DNA from 4 places in the Stenotrophomonas sp. TWI1149 genome. Region 3 is predicted to be linked to each of the others. Evidence: predicted binding sites of a transcription regulator. Region 3 holds the regulator's gene; each other region holds the start of a gene.
The links. Region 3 encodes FliA, which starts transcription of late flagellar genes. Its sites were predicted from a motif close to TAAAGTTTNNCNNNCNNNGGCCGATAA; they were not measured.
Positions count from the first base shown of each region.

Region 1: ABE424_RS09845 (methyl-accepting chemotaxis protein) is a predicted target of FliA. The motif match lies at 1,526-1,552, and genes of this name have one in related genera.
Region 2: ABE424_RS04800 (methyl-accepting chemotaxis protein) is a predicted target of FliA. The motif match lies at 1,717-1,743, and genes of this name have one in related genera.
Region 4: ABE424_RS15695 (GGDEF domain-containing protein) is a predicted target of FliA. The motif match lies at 1,532-1,558, and genes of this name have one in related genera.

Region 1 covers NZ_JBDJLB010000007.1:99,042-103,230, reverse strand. Annotated here, with positions in the region: gene ABE424_RS09865 (MFS transporter) at 1-313, shown strand, start outside; gene ABE424_RS09860 (nuclear transport factor 2 family protein) at 234-755, opposite strand; gene ABE424_RS09855 (hypothetical protein) at 879-1,082, opposite strand; gene ABE424_RS09850 (hypothetical protein) at 1,079-1,222, opposite strand; gene ABE424_RS09845 (methyl-accepting chemotaxis protein) at 1,581-4,142, shown strand.
Region 2 covers NZ_JBDJLB010000003.1:181,938-186,126, forward strand. Annotated here, with positions in the region: gene ABE424_RS04800 (methyl-accepting chemotaxis protein) at 1-1,504, opposite strand, end outside; gene ABE424_RS04805 (PAS domain S-box protein) at 1,785-3,932, opposite strand; gene ABE424_RS04810 (Tex family protein) at 4,161-4,189, opposite strand, start outside.
Region 3 covers NZ_JBDJLB010000004.1:128,006-132,194, reverse strand. Annotated here, with positions in the region: gene ABE424_RS06110 (chemotaxis protein CheA) at 1-749, opposite strand, end outside; gene ABE424_RS06105 (protein phosphatase CheZ) at 755-1,369, opposite strand; gene cheY (chemotaxis response regulator CheY) at 1,369-1,761, opposite strand; gene ABE424_RS06095 (RNA polymerase sigma factor FliA) at 1,778-2,524, opposite strand; gene ABE424_RS06090 (MinD/ParA family protein) at 2,521-3,408, opposite strand; gene flhF (flagellar biosynthesis protein FlhF) at 3,395-4,189, opposite strand, start outside.
Region 4 covers NZ_JBDJLB010000014.1:17,177-21,365, forward strand. Annotated here, with positions in the region: gene ABE424_RS15685 (tryptophan 2,3-dioxygenase family protein) at 1-747, opposite strand, end outside; gene ABE424_RS15690 (NAD-dependent dehydratase) at 843-1,481, opposite strand; gene ABE424_RS15695 (GGDEF domain-containing protein) at 1,615-3,180, shown strand; gene ABE424_RS15700 (sigma-70 family RNA polymerase sigma factor) at 3,238-3,774, shown strand; gene ABE424_RS15705 (hypothetical protein) at 3,761-4,189, shown strand, end outside.

The sequences.
Region 1 (4,189 bases), on a different contig from region 3:
GTTGGCCTACGGCGGGGTGTCGGTGGGCTTGATGACGTGGATGATGAAGGCCGCGCCGGGGGCGGTCGAAGTCGCCTCCGCACTGTATGTCGGTGCCTTCAATGTCGGGATCGCATCCGGCGCGTGGCTGGGCGGTCAGGCGCTGGATCGGCTCGGCCTGACCGCCAATCTCTGGCTCACCAGCGGCTTCGCGGTTGCCGCAGTGGCGCTGTGCATTGCTGGCCGCTCAGGCCCTACCTCGTTCCCGTCGGCTCCAGCGCCGCCTTCTCAGCCCCGGTCAACGCGCGATGGCCGTAGCTCAGCACCCGCGTGAGCTGCCATTGCCCGTCCTTGTGCTGCCAGACCATCACGAACTTCGCGCTGCCTTCGCAGTTGCCGGTCGCGACCTCGCAGAAGCGGTGCTCGCCTTCCTCGATCGCGCCGAAATCCTTGATCGGGTACACCTTGAGCGTCCCCGGAACCCGTTCGCGGCGCACCTTGTGGCAAATGTACTTCCGCGTGTTGGATACCACCGTGTCGCGATCGAAGGTGGCCCCGCCGCTGTCGTGATAGAACTCGACGGTCGGCGAAAAGTAGCCGGCGAAGGCATCCAGGTCGCAGCGGTTGTAAGCGTCGAAGACCTGATCATCCAGCGCGGTGACGGTGCGCGTGAGGGCGGCTGCGTCCACGGCTTCCTCGCCAGCGTGCGCTGACACGGGCGCGAGCATGCCGGCAGCCACGAGCACGACGGCGAACGCAGCGGGGGAGTGCCTCATCGGGGTGCCTGCTTCCATCGGGCCAGAGTGGGCACCACTTTTCGCACGGGGCGGGGGGCCCTTCAAGTGTCATTCGGAAGGATGACGTACGGGGCACGGCAGAGTGCCCATGGCCCCGGCCGGTTACAGCGTGCTGGAGTCCACCCGCTGGCGGCCGGCCTGGGTCAGGTCGATGTCGCCATCTTCCGCCTGGGCCGCATAGCCGGCCTTGACGGCCCAGTTGGCCGCTTCATCGCTGACCGGACGCGTGGCGTTGATGTCGCGGAGGATCTGCCGCTGTGCTTCGGTCAGGTGGGTTGCCGCGTTCGTACCGGTGCCGCCGCTCATGGCGCGCGGGCCTCGACGCTGACCACGCCCTGGGCCAATCGGGCGCGCTTCGCCCGCCGATGGTTCACCCACCACACCAGCCCCGGCAGGCCGTACAGCAGTGCGCCGGCGAGCAGAAAGATCTTGAAGGCGGCATTCATGGCGGTCTCTCTCCGTGCGGTATGGCGTCAAGCGTCGTGATCAACCTGATGTGCGGTAGAGGGCACACCCGGTCCTGCAGCGGCCCCGGCCGCGATCCCAGTGCTAGTTCAACGCAATCGCCGTGAAGGTGTTGTCCCTTCGTTCACTGTCGCGCGTTCATGCGTCGCGGACCGCCGCGCGCCCCGCCAAGGTCGCCAGCCGTAGTACCGCGCTTGTCGCCTGATCGTCATCACGTCGTCGCCTGGTCCCCTTACAACGGGGAGCCTCCGGGGAGGGCCAAGGGCGCGCGTCGAAATCGGCGCTAAAGTTCACCGCGCGCCCGCCGATACCGATGCGTCCTTCCGCCTGGAGTACGTGATGTCGGCCGTCCCCCGCCGCCTGTCGTTGTTCGTCACCCGCCTGGGTGACCGCTATCGAATCCGCTTGTCCCCCCTGCGCCGGCTTGCCGCCCTCGGCCGTCTCAGCGTTGCACGGAAACTCACGGCCAGCCTGCTGGTCTGCTGCCTGGGCCTGTTCGCGGTCGCGATGATGTACGGCTGGACGCGCCATGATACCGAGCGCGCGGCCGAGGCGTTCGCGGCGCACCAGCAGGAGGCGGCGCTGGCCGCGACGCTGGCCACCGAGATCGCCGATGCACGGCGGCTGCAGACCCGCTATGCCGCCACCTTCGATGACGCCGACCGCGAGGCGTTGCAGGCGGCGCAGCAGCGCCTGCAGGCGACCCTGGCCCAGCTGCAGCGCGATCCCCATGATGCCGGCAGCGCCGATGCGCTGCGTGAGGTGGCTGCGCGGGCGGGTGATTTCGCGGAAGGCATCGCAGCCCTCAACACCCGTGTGGACGAAATGGGGCGCGGCGATGCCGGCCTGCGCGCGCAACTGGAAGCGGCGGCTGCAACGCTGGAAGCCAGCGTGGAGGCAAGCGCGCGTCCCGTGCTGATCGCACAGCTGCAGAAGATGCGCCGCGAGGAGAGCCTGCTGCTGCTCACCGGGGAGTCGGCGCATACCGATCGCGCCAGCGAGCAGAAGCTGCCGTTCGATCTGTCCTTGGCCGATGCGCGGCTGGGCGTAGAAGCGCAGGACACGTTGCGGACGCAGATGGATGCCTATCAGGGCGCGCTGCTGGCCTACACCGCCGCCCGTATCGGGCTGGATGTGGAGGCGCAGTCACTGGCCGAGACCGCCGCCCAGATCGGTCCCGGTCTGCAGGCGCTGCAGCAGGCACAGGCGCAGGCCCTGGCGGCGGCGCGCGAGCGGCAGGCCGCACGTGCCAGCACCATGGGCATCGTGTTCGCGCTGACCCTGCTGCTGGTGGCGGTGGTGTTGATCGCAACGCTGCTGCTGGTGCTGCGCGCGGTCCGTCGGCCGATCGCCGATACGCTGCGTTTCGCCGAGGACATCGCCGAGGATCGTCTCGACACCGTGCTGACCATCCACAATCCGCACGACGAGATCGGCCAGCTCGCCGCGCGCCTGCGCCACATGCAGCAGCGCCTGCGCGAGCGGATCGAGGCCGAGCGCGCCGTGGCGCGCGACAACACCCGCGCCCGCCAGGCGCTGGACAGCGCCCAGACCGGGGTGATGGTGCTCGATGGCGAAGGGCGGATCGGCTTCCTCAACCAGGCGTTGCTCACCGAACTGCAGATGGTGCACGAGGACTGCAGCGGCCAACCCGCTGCCGCCCTGCATCCGGCCTTCGCCAGCTTGCTGCCCACGCTGCAGGGCGGCCAGCGTGCCAGCCGGGAGATCGAGCACGCGGGCATCCGCTACCAGCTGGTGATCACCCCGATCGTGGAGCACGACCACCTGCTCGGTGCTGCCGTGGAGTGGCGCAGCCGCGCGCTGGAAACCACGGTGGAGAATGAAGTGGCCGCGCTGGTCGATGCGGCCGCCCGCGGCGAACTGCACGGGCGGATCGCAGTGGAGGGCAAACAGGGTTTCGTGAAGACCCTGGCGCTGAGCATCAACCACCTGCTCGATACCTTCCAGAGCAACCTGTCCGGCGTGCAGGGCCTGCTCTCGGCGCTGGCGCAGGGGGATCTGCGCGTGCGCATGCAGGGCGACTTCCACGGCGTGTTCGCGCGGTTGCGCGACGATGCCAACGCCACGGTCATCCAGCTCACCGACATCGTCGCGCGCATCCAGCAGGCCTCGCTGGCGATCAACGCCGCTTCCGGTGAGATCGTCGCGGGCAACCATGATCTGTCCGACCGCACCGAGCGCCAGGCGGCACACCTGGAAGAGACCGCCTCCTCGATGGAAGAACTCTCCGCCACCGTGCGGCAGAACGCGGACTCGGCGCAGCAGGCGAACCTGCTGGCGATCCGCGCTGCCGAGGTCGCGGCCCGCGGCGGCGAATCGGTCGCGCAGGTGGTGACCACCATGGCCGACATCGCGCTGTCCTCGCGCCGGATCGGAGAGATCACCGGGGTCATCGACGGGATCGCGTTCCAGACCAACATCCTGGCCCTGAACGCCGCCGTGGAAGCCGCGCGGGCGGGCGAACAGGGGCGCAGCTTCGCCGTGGTGGCCAGCGAAGTGCGCCTGCTCGCACAGCGCAGCGCCGATGCCGCGCGCCAGATCAAGCAGCTGATCGACGCGTCGGTCGAGAAGGTCGACGCTGGGACCCGGCAGGTCGACAGCGCGGGCGCGACCATGGGCGAGATCGTCGGCAGCGTGCAGCGGGTCACCGCGATCATGGCCAGCATTTCAGCGGCGTCGCAGCAGCAGACGGTGGGCATCGAGCAGGTGAGCCAGACCCTGCTGCAGATGGATGGGAGCACCCAGCAGAATGCCGCGCTGGTCGAAGAGGCCTCCGCCTCGGCCCGCGCGCTGGAACGGCAGGCGACCGTGCTGGGCGACGCCGTCGATGCGTTCGTGGTGATCCCGACCCCAGGGGCGCGCATGTCGGCGGCGGCATGACCGTCGCGTCAACGCGGCGCTCACCGGTCTTCACCGGCGGTGAGCCG
Region 2 (4,189 bases), on a different contig from region 3:
AATCGCCGATCAGCTGCTTGATTTCCTTGGCGGCCTCGGCCGAACGCTGCGACAGCGAGCGGATTTCCGAGGCGACCACGGCAAAGCCACGGCCATGCGCACCCGCGCGGGCCGCCTCCACCGCCGCGTTGAGCGCCAGGATATTGGTCTGGAACGCGATGCCGTCGATCACCCCGATGATGTCGACGATGCGGCGCGAGGAATCATTGATCAGCGACATGGTCGAGACCACCTCGTGCACCACCTGCCCACCCTGCGCGGCCACCTCCACCGCGCCGCCGGCCAGTTGATTGGCCTGGCGGGCATTGTCGGCGGTGCGACGCACCGTGGCGGTCAGGCCCTTCATCGAAACAGCGGTTTCCTCCAGCGAGGCGGCCTGCTGTTCGGTACGCACAGACAGGTCGCTGTTGCCTTCGGCGATCTCGCTGGCACCCACCGCGATGGTGTCGGCGGCCAGCTTGATCTGGGCGATGATCCCGGCCATCGCCTCCACCAGCGCATTGATGCCCTGGCACAGCTCGGCGATCGGGCCGGACTTGTCCTCGGTGGCGATATGACCGGTCAGGTCGCCGGCCTGCGCCGCGGCGACGACCTCGCGCGTCTGCGCGACGGCCTGCTGCAGCGCCAGGGTGTCACGCACCTGCACGGTGATGTCGGTGGCGTACTTGACGACCTTGAACGGGCGTCCGTTCATGTCGTAGATCGGGTTGTACGACGCCTGGATCCAGACCTCGCGCCCGCCTTTGCCCAGCCGCTTGTACTGGCCGGCATCGTACTCGCCGCGGCCCAGCTTGGTCCAGAACGCACGGTACTCCGCACTCTGCCGATAGTCGGGCTCGGCGAACATCGCATGATGCTGCCCGCGCACCTCGTCCAGGGCGTATCCCATCGCGGCGAGGAAATTCTCGTTGGCGGCCAGGATGCGGCCCTCCAGGTCGAACTCGATCACGGCCTGCGATTTGTTGATCGCCGCCAGCTGGCCGGCGAAATCGGCGGCCTGGAACTTCTGCGCGGTGATGTCGGTGGCGAACTTCACCACCTTGTAGGGCCGCCCGTGGCTGTCGAAGACCGGGTTGTAGGATGCCTGGATCCAGATTTCGCGGCCGCCCTTACCCAGCCGCCGATACTGGCCCGCCTCGAACTCACCGCGGCCCAGGTTGGCCCAGAAGTCCCGGTATTCCCTGCTCTGCGCATACTCGGCATCGACGAACATGGCGTGGTGTTTGCCCTGGATTTCCTCCAGGGTATAGCCCAGTGTCTGCAGGAAATTGTCGTTGGCGTGCACGATGGTGCCGTCGAGATGGAACTCGATCACCGCCTGAACCCGGTGCAGCGCCTTGACCTGGTCTTCCAGCTCGGCCTGCCGCTGCAGCGCGGCAGATGCCGCGGCGCCATGGGCGGCGCGACGGGAAACGAACAATGCGGTGAGCGAACGCCACAACGAGCCTGCATCGGCGTCGCTGTCACGACCTGGCACATGCGTGTGCAAGCCTGAAGTAATCATCTTTAGACCTCGGTGTCCTGTTAGCGAATAGGTCAGCGCCGGGCGGTGGCCCGGTGGCGGTATTCCGTTGGCTGGGACTCACGAAGATCGCCAGTGGTGATGACGTTGCTTCGATGGACTGCAAACACCGGGCAAGCCGGTGAACAAGAACCATTAAAAAAGGTGTACGGCCAGGCATCCACGTGAGCAGAGAGGCAGCAACTGCGAGTCATATAACGGCGCGTCTTCTGAAAGCTTTAGGGCCGTCATCGTCGCTGTGTGACGCAGGGTGGACCCGCGCCTACTCGCCGCTTTCGCTGGCATCGAGCGCGTCCAGCGGGTCGATCGCACCGAGCGCCTGGGCTTCCACCTGCACGTTGTCGCGCCCCAGCGCCTTGGCCCGGTAGCACTGCGCATCCGCCGCCGCCACGGCGTCATCCACGCTCATGCCGCCGAACAGGGGCGCGATGCCGATGCTCGCGCCCACGCTCAGCCGGCGCTGGTCCCAGGGGATGGACAACCCGCGCATCGCCTCGAGCAGGTCGATGGCGATGCGGCGGGCACGCTTGAGCGAACAGCCGGCCAGGATCACCGCGAACTCATCGCCCCCCAGCCGCGCCACGATGTCCGAATCCCGCACCCCGTGCCGCAATACGCTGGCCACGGCCCACAGCACCGCATCACCGGCCAGATGGCCGTGGGTGTCATTGACCGGTTTGAAGTGGTCCAGGTCGATGTACATCAACGAGGCCGACTGGCCGGTGCGGGCCACGCGGGTGATGGCCTGCTGCAGGTGCGCCTCGAATCCGCGCCGGTTGCTCAGCTCGGTCAGCGGGTCGATCTCGGCCAGGTGCCGGGCCTCGCGCTGGCGCGCGCGCTGCTGGGTGACGTCACGGATCACCCAGACCGCGCCGCTGGTCAGCCCGTCCTCATCGCGCAGCCAGGCACGGGTCAGGTCGACCGGCAGCAGGTGGGTTCCCACCGCGAGCAGCAGGTCCGAATGCAGGTCGACCGCATTGCTGTCCGGGTCGAGCAGCACCGCCACGTCCAACGGCGAGCGCGGCGCGTACTCGGTGGTGAGTTCCACCACCTCCTGCAGCCGGCTCCCGGCCAGTGCGTCGGCGCCCTCGCCCGCCAGCGCGCGGGTGGCCGCTGCGTTGGCGTACTGGATGCCACCGTGCAGGTCCAGGGTCAGCACCATGTCGGCCACCGCATCCAGCGTGACCCGGGTGCGCTGCTCGGATTCGCGCAGCTGCTGGCCGCTGAGTCGTTGCGCGGTCACGTCCTGGATCTGGGAGACGAAATGCAGTGGCTCGCCATTTTCCGTGCGGACCAGCGAGACCGACAGCCGCCCCCAGACCAGGTTGCCGGCCTTGCCCAGGTAGCGCTTCTCCATGTGGTAATGCTCACGGCGGCCGGCCAGCAGATCGCCAAGCAGGGCGAGGTCGGTATGCAGGTCGTCCGGATGCGTCAATGTCTGGAAATCGATCAGCAGCAGCTCGGCACGGGTGTAGCCGAGGATGCCGCACAGCGAATCGTTGACGTCCAGCCAGCGCCCCTCCAGCGATACCAGGGCCATCCCCAGCGCCGCGGACGAGAACGCCCCGGCGAACTTTTCCGAGGCCAGGAATGCCTGCTCGCGGACCTGCAGCAGCGGGGTCAGGTCGACCGCCATGCCGACGTAGCCGATCCGGTTGCCGCCGGCGCAGTCCAGCGGACTGATCGACAGGCGCACCTGGCGGCGCTCGCCGTCCTTGCGCAGGAACGTCCACTGATGTGACCAGGTGCCCTGCGCGGCCCGCGCGCTCAACGCCTCGAACACGGTCGGCAGACGCCCGTCCGCCCCCATCTGGGGCTGCAGGTAGGCACGCATCTCCTCCGGATCGTGGAAGAGGCCCGGGTTGACCCGTCCGAGCACTTCATCGGGGCGGTAGCCGAGCAGTTTCTGCGCACCGGTGTTGAACAGATTGACCACCCCGTCGATGTCGGTGGCGATCACCGCAACCTCGTCGGAGGCATCGACGACCGCCTGCAGGCGCTGGCGCATGTTCGCCGCATCCTGCCGGGCCTCCTGCAGCTCGGTGACATCGGCATGCGCGCCGGCCATCCACAGCGGCCGGCCCTGTGCATCGCGTTCGTAGACGCGGCCCCGGTCCTGCACCCAGATCCAGTGGCCCTTCTTGTGCCGCATCCGGCACAGGCTGTCGTAGCGCGGCGAGCGGCCCGCCATGTGCTCCTCGAGCAACGCGTTGGACTGGGCCAGGTCGTCGGGATGCACCAGCCGGAAGAAGGTCTCCGGCGTGATCGGCGCCAGTTCCTCGCGGGTGTAGCCCACGATCTCCGCCCAGCGTTCGTTGACCCGCATCTGGTTACCGGGAATGTCCCAGTCCCAGGTGCCCGCCGCGGTGCCCTCGATGATCATCTCCAGCCGGTGGCGCTGTTCGGCCATCTCGCGCAGCGCGGCGCCAGCGCGGTCATCGGCGCTGCGGCCCGCCCGGTCGCCCGGTCCTGCCTGGTCGTCTGTCATCTGGGCTCCCCGCCGTCCACCTACCCTACGGGCATTGAACGCGAAGTGTGCGTAAACCCGGGCGAAACCAGAAGTGCCTCCGCCCATCGGCGGGACCAGAAACGCCAAGGGCCGCCCGAAGGCGGCCCCTGGCAGGCAGCGGAGAGGCGCTCAGCCGCCGCGCTTGGCCCGGGCGAAGG
Region 3 (4,189 bases):
AGCACGAGCTCGCCGATCAGGTTGACGATGGCATCCAGACGCTTGGTATCCACGCGCACGGTGTGCTCGGCTTCGGCAACCGGTTTGGCCGGCGCCGGCTTGGCCATCGGCGCCGCCGGGGCGGCCACGGCACGCGGAGCCGGTGCGGCGGCGACGGCCTTGGCACCGGGAACGGCGCCACCGTGGAGCTGGTCGAGCAGGGCTTCGAACTCGTCCTCGCCGATCAGGCCGTCATCCTTCTTCGGGGCCGCGATGGCGGTCGGTGCGGCCCCGCCATGCAACTGGTCGAGCAACGCTTCGAACTCATCATCGGTGATCATCTCGCCGCCGCTGCTGGCCGTGGTGGCGGCCGCCGGCGCCGGCGTGGCCGGCCCGTTGACATCGAACTGGGCGATCAGCTCCGGCGGAGCATAGCCCGGCTCGGTGCCGGCCGAGACCGAATCGAGCATCGACTGCAGGTAATCCAGCGACTGCTGGGCCGCATCGAAGTGGTGGGCCTGCAGCGTGGCCTGGCCGGAGCGTGCCATGCCGAGGGTTTCCTCGGCGGCGTGGCACAGCTCGACCATCGCCTGGATGCCGAGGAAGCCGGCACCGCCCTTGAGCGTGTGGAAGCCCCGGAACACGGCGTTGAGCTGGTCGGTGTCCTGGGGCGCCTGCTCCAGCGACACCAGCTGTTCGCCGAGGCGGTCCAGGATTTCCTGGGCCTCGAGAATGAAGTCGGCAGCGATATCGTCTGGAACAGCACTCATGAGCGTTACAGTCCCAGGTCCGAAAGCAGGTCGTCGGCGTCGTTCTGTGACACCGCGTGGCGATCCAGGCCGTTCACGGCCGGGCCGGCCAGGCCGTTGTTGTCGCGCTTCTTTTCGTCGTCCTGCGGCGGCAGGCCGAGCGCGCCGAAGCCCTCGTGCACGCGACGCACGATCCCGACCACGCGGCGGATGATCTGCCCGGTGAGGTCCTGATAGCTCTGCGTCAGCGCGATTTCGGTGAGGTTGTGGCGGATCCGGTCCAGCTGCTGGCCCTGGTCGGGCGTCAACCCGTTGGCACGCAGCTGCTCGGTGAGCGAGCGGCATTCCTCGGCCAGGTCCAGGGTGCGGTGGGTGGCCTGTTCGGTCATCGCCACCACGTGGTCCAGGCGCGCGCAGGCGTCATCCAGCTCGCCGGCTTCGCTGGGCAGGCTGGGCAGCTCGCCCAGGGCCTGGCCGAGCTCGCGGGCCAGGCGGTTCAGGCCGGCCATCATCGGCTGCGTGCGCAGCGCGGCGAGGGCGTCGATTTCCCGGCGCCAACCGGCTTCGTCACCACTTTCCAGTGCGGCCAGGGCGTCCTGCAGGCGCTGCACCAGCGCGGATTTGTCGCTCAGGGTCTCCATCAGGCGCTCGCCGCCAGGCGTTCGAAGATCTTGCCGAGCTTTTCTTCCAGGGTCTGGGCGGTGAACGGTTTGATGATGTAGCCGTTGACGCCGGCCTGCGCCGCTTCGATGATCTGCTCGCGCTTGGCTTCAGCGGTCACCATCAGCACCGGCAGGGTCTTGAGCTTGGCGTCGGCACGCACGGCCTTGAGCAGGTCGATGCCGGTCATCACCGGCATGTTCCAGTCGGTGACCACGAAATCGAACGGCTGGCTCTGCAACATCGCCAGCGCGGCATGCCCGTCCTCGGCTTCGGCCGTATTGGTGAAGCCCAGATCGCCCAGCAGGTTCTTGACGATACGACGCATGGTCGAGAAGTCGTCGACGATCAGGATACGCATGTTCTTGTTCAAAGCACTTTCCTCGATTTCAATGGTTCTCGAGGCCGGCGTCTGCCGCCTCGAAGATCTTCAGCCGGCCCCGCAGGCGCAGCACGGCCTGGCCATGGATCTGGCACACGCGCGATTCGCTGACACCCAACACGGCGCCGATCTCTTTCAGGTTCAGTTCCTGCTCGTAGTACAGCGAGAGCACCAGCTGTTCGCGCTCGGGCAGCAGGCCGATCGCGTTGCCCAGCTCGCGCCCGAACTCACCGCGCTCCAGTACCTGCTGCGGGGTCGGGCCGCCCTGGGCGACGGTATCCAGCTCGCCCTGGTCTTCGATCCGCGATTCCAGGCTCAGCACCTGGCCGCGCGAGGCGTCCTCCATCAGGCGCAGGTAGTCGGGCAACGGCATGTCCATCGCGGCCGCCACTTCGGTGGCGCTGGCGGCGCGGCCGGTGCTCTGCTCCAGCCGGCGGATGGTCGCGGCAGCATCGCGGGCACGGCGGTGCACCGAGCGCGGTACCCAGTCGCCGCGGCGGATCTCGTCGATCATCGAGCCGCGGATGCGGATCGAGGCATAGGTCTCGAACGAGGCGCCCTGATCCGCGTCGTAGCTGCGCGAGGCCTCGATCAGGCCCATCATGCCGGCCTGGATCAGGTCATCGACCTCCACGCTGGCCGGCAGGCGCGCCGCCAGATGGTGGGCGATGCGGCGGACCAGGTCGGAGTGCTGGGCAATGCACTCGTTGGCCGCGGTCCGCTGGACTTCTTTGTATTGTGCTGCGCCCTTCATGCCGTCACCCCGCGTTGCTTGAGGATGCGTTCCAGGAAGAACTCGACCCCGCCACGCGGCTCGGTCGGGGCCTGCCAGCGCGCGGTACGGCGCGCGATTTCGGTCAATGCCAGGGCCGACGGGCTGGACGGATAGGCTTTCACCACCGGCTGCTGGCGCTGCACCGACAGGCGCAGCCAGTCATCCTGCGGCACGCAGCCCAGGTAGTTCAGCGAGACATCGGCGAGGAACTTGTCGCAGACGCGGGTCAGCTTTTCGTAGAGCACGCGACCTTCGTTCGGATCGCGGACCATGTTGGCCACGACCTGGATCCGATCCACGCCGCGTTCGCGCGAGAGCACCTTGATCAGCGCGTAGGCATCGGTGATCGAGGCCGGCTCATCGCAGACCACCACCACGGTGTCCTGCGCGGCCTGGCAGAAGGTCAGCACGCCATCGGTGATGCCGGCGGCGGTGTCCACGATCATGATGTCCAGCTCGCGTTCGAGCTCGGAGAACACGTTGACCAGGCCGACGTGCTCGGCCGGCTGCAGTTCGGCCATGTGGCGGCGGCCGGACGCGGCCGGGACCACCAGCACGCCACCGGGGCCTTCCATGATCACTTCTTCCAGGGTGCAGCGCCCGGCGACGAGGTCGGCCAGGGTCACCTTCGGCTGCAGGCCCAGGATCACGTCGATGTTGGCCAGGCCGAGGTCGGCGTCCAGCAGCAGCGTGCGTTTGCCCATGTCCGCCAGCGCCACGGCCAGATTGGCCGAAACGTTCGTTTTGCCCACGCCGCCCTTGCCGCCGGTGACGGCGATGGTGCGGACCGGGCCCAGCGGCTGGCTTCGGGTAGCCGACAACGGGAAGGTCTTGGTCAGCTTGGCGTACTCACGCGACGGCATGGTTCAACTCCGGGTTGCAGGGCATATCGGCCGCGCGGCGCAAATCTTCAAGGCGAAGTACAAGATTGGCCGCACTGGCACGGTGCAGGTCTTCGGGAACGTCCTGGCCATCGGTGACCCAGGTGATCGGCAGGCGGTGATCCACGGCCACCGACAGGGCGCTGCCAAAGCGGCCGGTCTCGTCCAGCTTGCTCAGCACCACGCCCTGCGGGTTGGCGGCGCTGAAGCGACGGACGACCTCGTCCATGTCACCGAAACTGGTGTTGGCCGGCAGCACCAGCAGGGTGCGGATCTGCTCGGCAGCGCGCAGCCACTGCAGCTGGGCGGCCAGGGCGCGGTCGCGCGGGCCCAGCCCGGCGGTGTCGATCAGGACCAGCTTGTAGTCCTTCAGGCGCTCCAGCAGCTGGTTCAGATCGCTGCCGCTGCTGGCCTCATGGACCGCGATGCCGAGCTGGCGGCCGAAGCCGTACAGCTGCTCGCGGGCGCCGATGCGGCCGGTATCGGTGGTGACCAGGGCGACGTCGCGGGCGGCATGCGCTTCGGCGAAGCGCGAGGCCAGCTTGGCGATGGTGGTGGTCTTGCCGGCGCCGGTGGGGCCGACCAGGGCGATCACGCCGCCGGCTTCGAGCGGGTCGACCGGGGCGATCGGCAGCTTCTTGGAGAGCAGGCCCAGCATCAGGCCACGGCCGCGATGGGCTTCGGTATCCAGCGGAATCTGCATGGCCACGTCGCGGCTGATGCCGGCGTCGAAGCCATACTCGTCCATCAGGTCCAGCGCGGC
Region 4 (4,189 bases), on a different contig from region 3:
GCCGATGATCCGCATCACCGTGCGCATGTGGCGGAAGCGCCAGAGCTGGAAGGCGGTCTCCAGATCGACTAGGTCCTCGCACAGCGAATACTCGCGCCAGAAACGGTCGGTGTTCTGGTAGATCCGCTCGAACACCGGGTGCAGCGCTTCGTCGGCCACGTGCGGCTGCTGCCAGTCGCGGCCCTGGTAGCCGGCCGGGACCGGATGGCCGAAGCGGGCCAGGTAGCGCAGGAACTCCTCGTACAGGCTGGGGGCATCGAGCACCTCCTGCAGCTGGGCCTGGCCGGCCGGGTCATGCGAGAACACCTGCAGCATCTGCGCGTTCTTGTTGCCCAGCAGGAATTCGATGTAGCGGTACTGCAGCGACTGGAAGCCCGAGGACGGACCCAGCACGTCGCGGAAGCCCATGTACTCGGAGGGCGTCAACGTCTCCAGTACCGACCACTGTTCGGTCAGCTGGCGCAGCACCTGCTTGCTGCGCGCCAGCACCTTGCGGCACTGCCACACCTCGTCGCGCTGCAGGAACCCGATCGCCGCGCGCAGTTCGTGCGCCAGCAGCTTCAGCCACAGCTCCGAGGTCTGGTGCTGGATGATGAACAGCATCTCGTCGTGGTGCGCCGGGTTGGACAGCGGCTGCTGGGCCGACAGCAGCTGGTCCAGACGCAGGTAACCGCCGTAGGTCAGCCGCCCCTCCAGATCGGTATGGATACCAGCTTCGAGATCGCGTTGGTTCTTGTCGACGGACATGGCAGGGACCGCTTGAGGGGCAGAAAGGGTAGCGCAGTGGCCGGGTGGCCGGGTGGCCGCGCATCCGCCCGTCAGCGGCTCAGCGGCTCAGCGGCTCAGCGCTCCGCCAGATCGGCCGAGCCCACGATCCTGACGCCGGGCGTCGGCACCAGCACCGCCTCGACCAGCGCGGCGGCAATGGTCTCGGCCGGGTTGATCCGCCACGCGCGCGGCAGCACCGGACCCAGCACGCCCAGCACCACACTGGCCAGATGCTCGCCGGTACGCCGCTCGGCACGCTCGCCTCCGATCAGCCCGGGGCGGACCAGGGTCAGCGACGGATAGCCCAGGTCCCGCAGGTCCTGTTCCAGCCGGCCCTTGACCTGGTTGTAGAAGATCCGCGAGCCCGGGTCGGCGCCCATCGCCGAGTTCAACGCAAAGGCATGCGCGCCGTGGGCACGCGCCCGCCGCGCCACGGCCAGCGGGAAATCATGGTCGACCCGGGCGAACGCTTCCTTGCTGCCGGCCTGCTTGATCGTGGTACCGAGCGCGCAGATCACGGCATCCACCGCCCACCAGTCGGCCTCGGCCGGCAGCTGCGCGAAGTCCACCACGGGATTGAGCAGCGCCGCGTCGGTGACGCCCACCGGCCGCCGGGTCGGGGCCACCACCGCATCGCAGCGGGGGTCGTCCAGCAGTTGCCGCAGCACATGACCGCCGACCAGTCCGGTCGCTCCCACCAGCATCACCTTCATCGCACGCTCCTGCCATTGCCGTGCTTACCATCCTGCCATGCAGGGCCGGTTCAAGCCCGACCCGACTGCGCCGATACTGTTCCCACCTCTCCACCGCTCCGGCCCTTGGCCGTGCCCTGCAAGGATCTGCCGCATGACGGACCCGCACGATGCTCCCCCCAGCCCCGGTACCGCCGTCGGGCGGCTGCTGTCGCGGCGGCAGAGCCCGGGCACGGTGCTGGACACCGCCAGCGAGCCGGCGCCCGGGCCCAAGGGCGGCAGCAGCGCGATGCTGCAGCGCCTGTTCGCCGGCATCGATGCGCCCGAGCCGCTGCTGGCCGCCTTTGCCAACGGCATGTCCACCCTCCCCGGCGAGCTGGGCGACATGGGCCTGCGCCTGCAGTCGGCGCAGCGCAGCGCCGACTGGGTCAGCTACGGCCGCGCGATGCGCCAGCTGATCGACAAGTACATCCGCACCATCGAACAGGAAACGCCGGACGGCCAGCCGGACAGCCTGCGCCTGCGCGAGCTGCTGCGGCACACCGTCGGGGTGACCGTGGCCAGCCTGCTGCAGAACATGCCCGAGCTGCGCGAGGAGCCGGTGCAGCTGGCCGGTGAACTGCGCCACTGGCATCCGGGCCAGCCGCTGCAGCCGATCGAACTGCGGCTGCGCGAGCTGTCGCACCAGATCGGCGTGCGCAGCGATGGCTGGCAGGAACAGCAGGAGCTGCTGCTGAGCCTGTTCGATCTGCTGCTGGACAACATCAGCGAGCTGCTCGATGACAGCAGCTGGCTGCACGGCCAGGTGCACGCGGTGCGCTCGCTGATCGGTGGCCCGCTCGATCGCGACTCGGTGGAACAGGCACGCGCCAACCTGCGCGAAGTGATCTACAAGCAGGGCCTGCTCAAGCAGGGCATTGTCGAATCCAAGGCGGCGATGAAGAACGTCATGGGCGGCTTCATCGAGCGCCTGGACGGCATGGCGGTCAGCACCGGCGAGTACCACGACCGGATCAGCAGTTACGCACTGGCCCTGAAGGAGGCGCGCAGCATCGCCGATCTCAACCAGCTGCTGCAGGACGTCCTGCAGGATACCGGCCGGGTCCAGGACCAGGCCCTGCAGGCGCGCGACCACCTCGGCAACGCGCGCCGCGAAGTGGAGCAGGCCGAACAGCGCATCGCCGAGCTGGAGCACGAGCTGCGCGAGGTGTCCGGGTTGATCCGCAGTGACCCGCTGACCGGTGCGCTCAACCGGCGCGGGCTCGACGAACTGCTCGAGCGCGAACGGGCGCGCGCCGCCCGCCACGGCCATCCGCTGGCGCTGGCCCTGCTCGACCTGGACGATTTCCACCAGACCAACACGCTGCACGGCCATGCCGGCGGCGATGCGGTGCTGCGCCACCTGGTCGAAGTCTGCCAGTTGCACCTGCGCAGCAGCGATGCGATCGCGCGCCTGGGCGGAGATGAGTTCGTCCTGCTGCTGCCGGAAACGCCGGCAGCGGACAGCATGTCCACCCTGCTGCGCCTGCAGCGCTCGCTGGCGCAGCGGCCGCTGCCGCTGGACGGACAGCGGGTGCCGGTGCATTTCAGCGCCGGGCTGGCGCAATGGCTGCCGGGCGAAGCGGCGGACGCGCTGCTGCGGCGCGCCGATGCGGCGCTGTATGCGGCCAAGCGGGTCGGCAAGAACCGCGTGCAGGCGGCCGAACCCCCGGCAGGCTGATCCCGTGGCTGTGATATTCCGCGCACCGGCGCGAATCACCCGGGTATGGACATGACACTGCCCGCACGCGACACCGACCTGCGCCCGCGCTTTGCCGCGCTGCTGGAGCAGCACCGCGGCATCGTGCTGAACGTGGCACGCGGCTACTGCCATCATCCCGAGGATCGGCTCGATCTGGTCCAGGAGATCAGCATGCAGGGGTGGGCGGCGTTCGAAGGGTTCGACCCGGCGCGCGCGCGCTTTTCGACCTGGCTGTACCGGGTGGCACTCAACGTGGCGATCTCGCAATGGCGGCGGCAGCAGCACAGGCAGCAGCGCCACGCGCCCCTGGATGACGATCTGCCCGCGGCCGACGAAGCGCTTCCGCCCGAACAGCGCCACGCCCTGCGTCAGCTGGAGGTCGCCATCCATGCGCTGCCGCCGCTGGACCGTGCGCTGATGCTGCTGCACCTGGACGACCACGACCACCGCCAGATCGCCGAGGTGCTGGGCATCAGCGTCGCCAACGTCTCCACCCGCCTGCACCGCCTGCGCCAGCAACTGCGCACGCGCCTGAATCCCACGGACCGAGGAGCCCGCCATGCAACCGGATGAACTCAAGCAGCTGTGGAACAGCGTCGGGAACCCCACTGACGCGCAGGAGGCCTTCGCGCTGGCGGCGTGGCGCAGCCATCGGCAACGCAGCGTCCAGCGCCAGCTCGGCCTCTTCAGCCTGTGGCAGGGACTGCAGCTGGTGTTCTGGCTGGGGTTGGCGGTGTACTGCGGCAGCCAGTGGTGGCAGCAACCGCCGCTGGCAGTGATGCTCAGCGCGCTGGCGCTGCATGCCTATTGCATCGCGGTGATCATCGCCAGCATCACCCGCCTGCAGCGCCGCCGGCAGCTGCAGCCGACGCAGACAGTGCTGGAGCAATCGCACCAGCTGGCCGCGCTGCGCCGGCACACGGCGGTGACCGAACTGCTGCTCGGCCTGCCGTGGTGCTGGCTGTGGCTGGCGGCGCCGGTGCTGGTG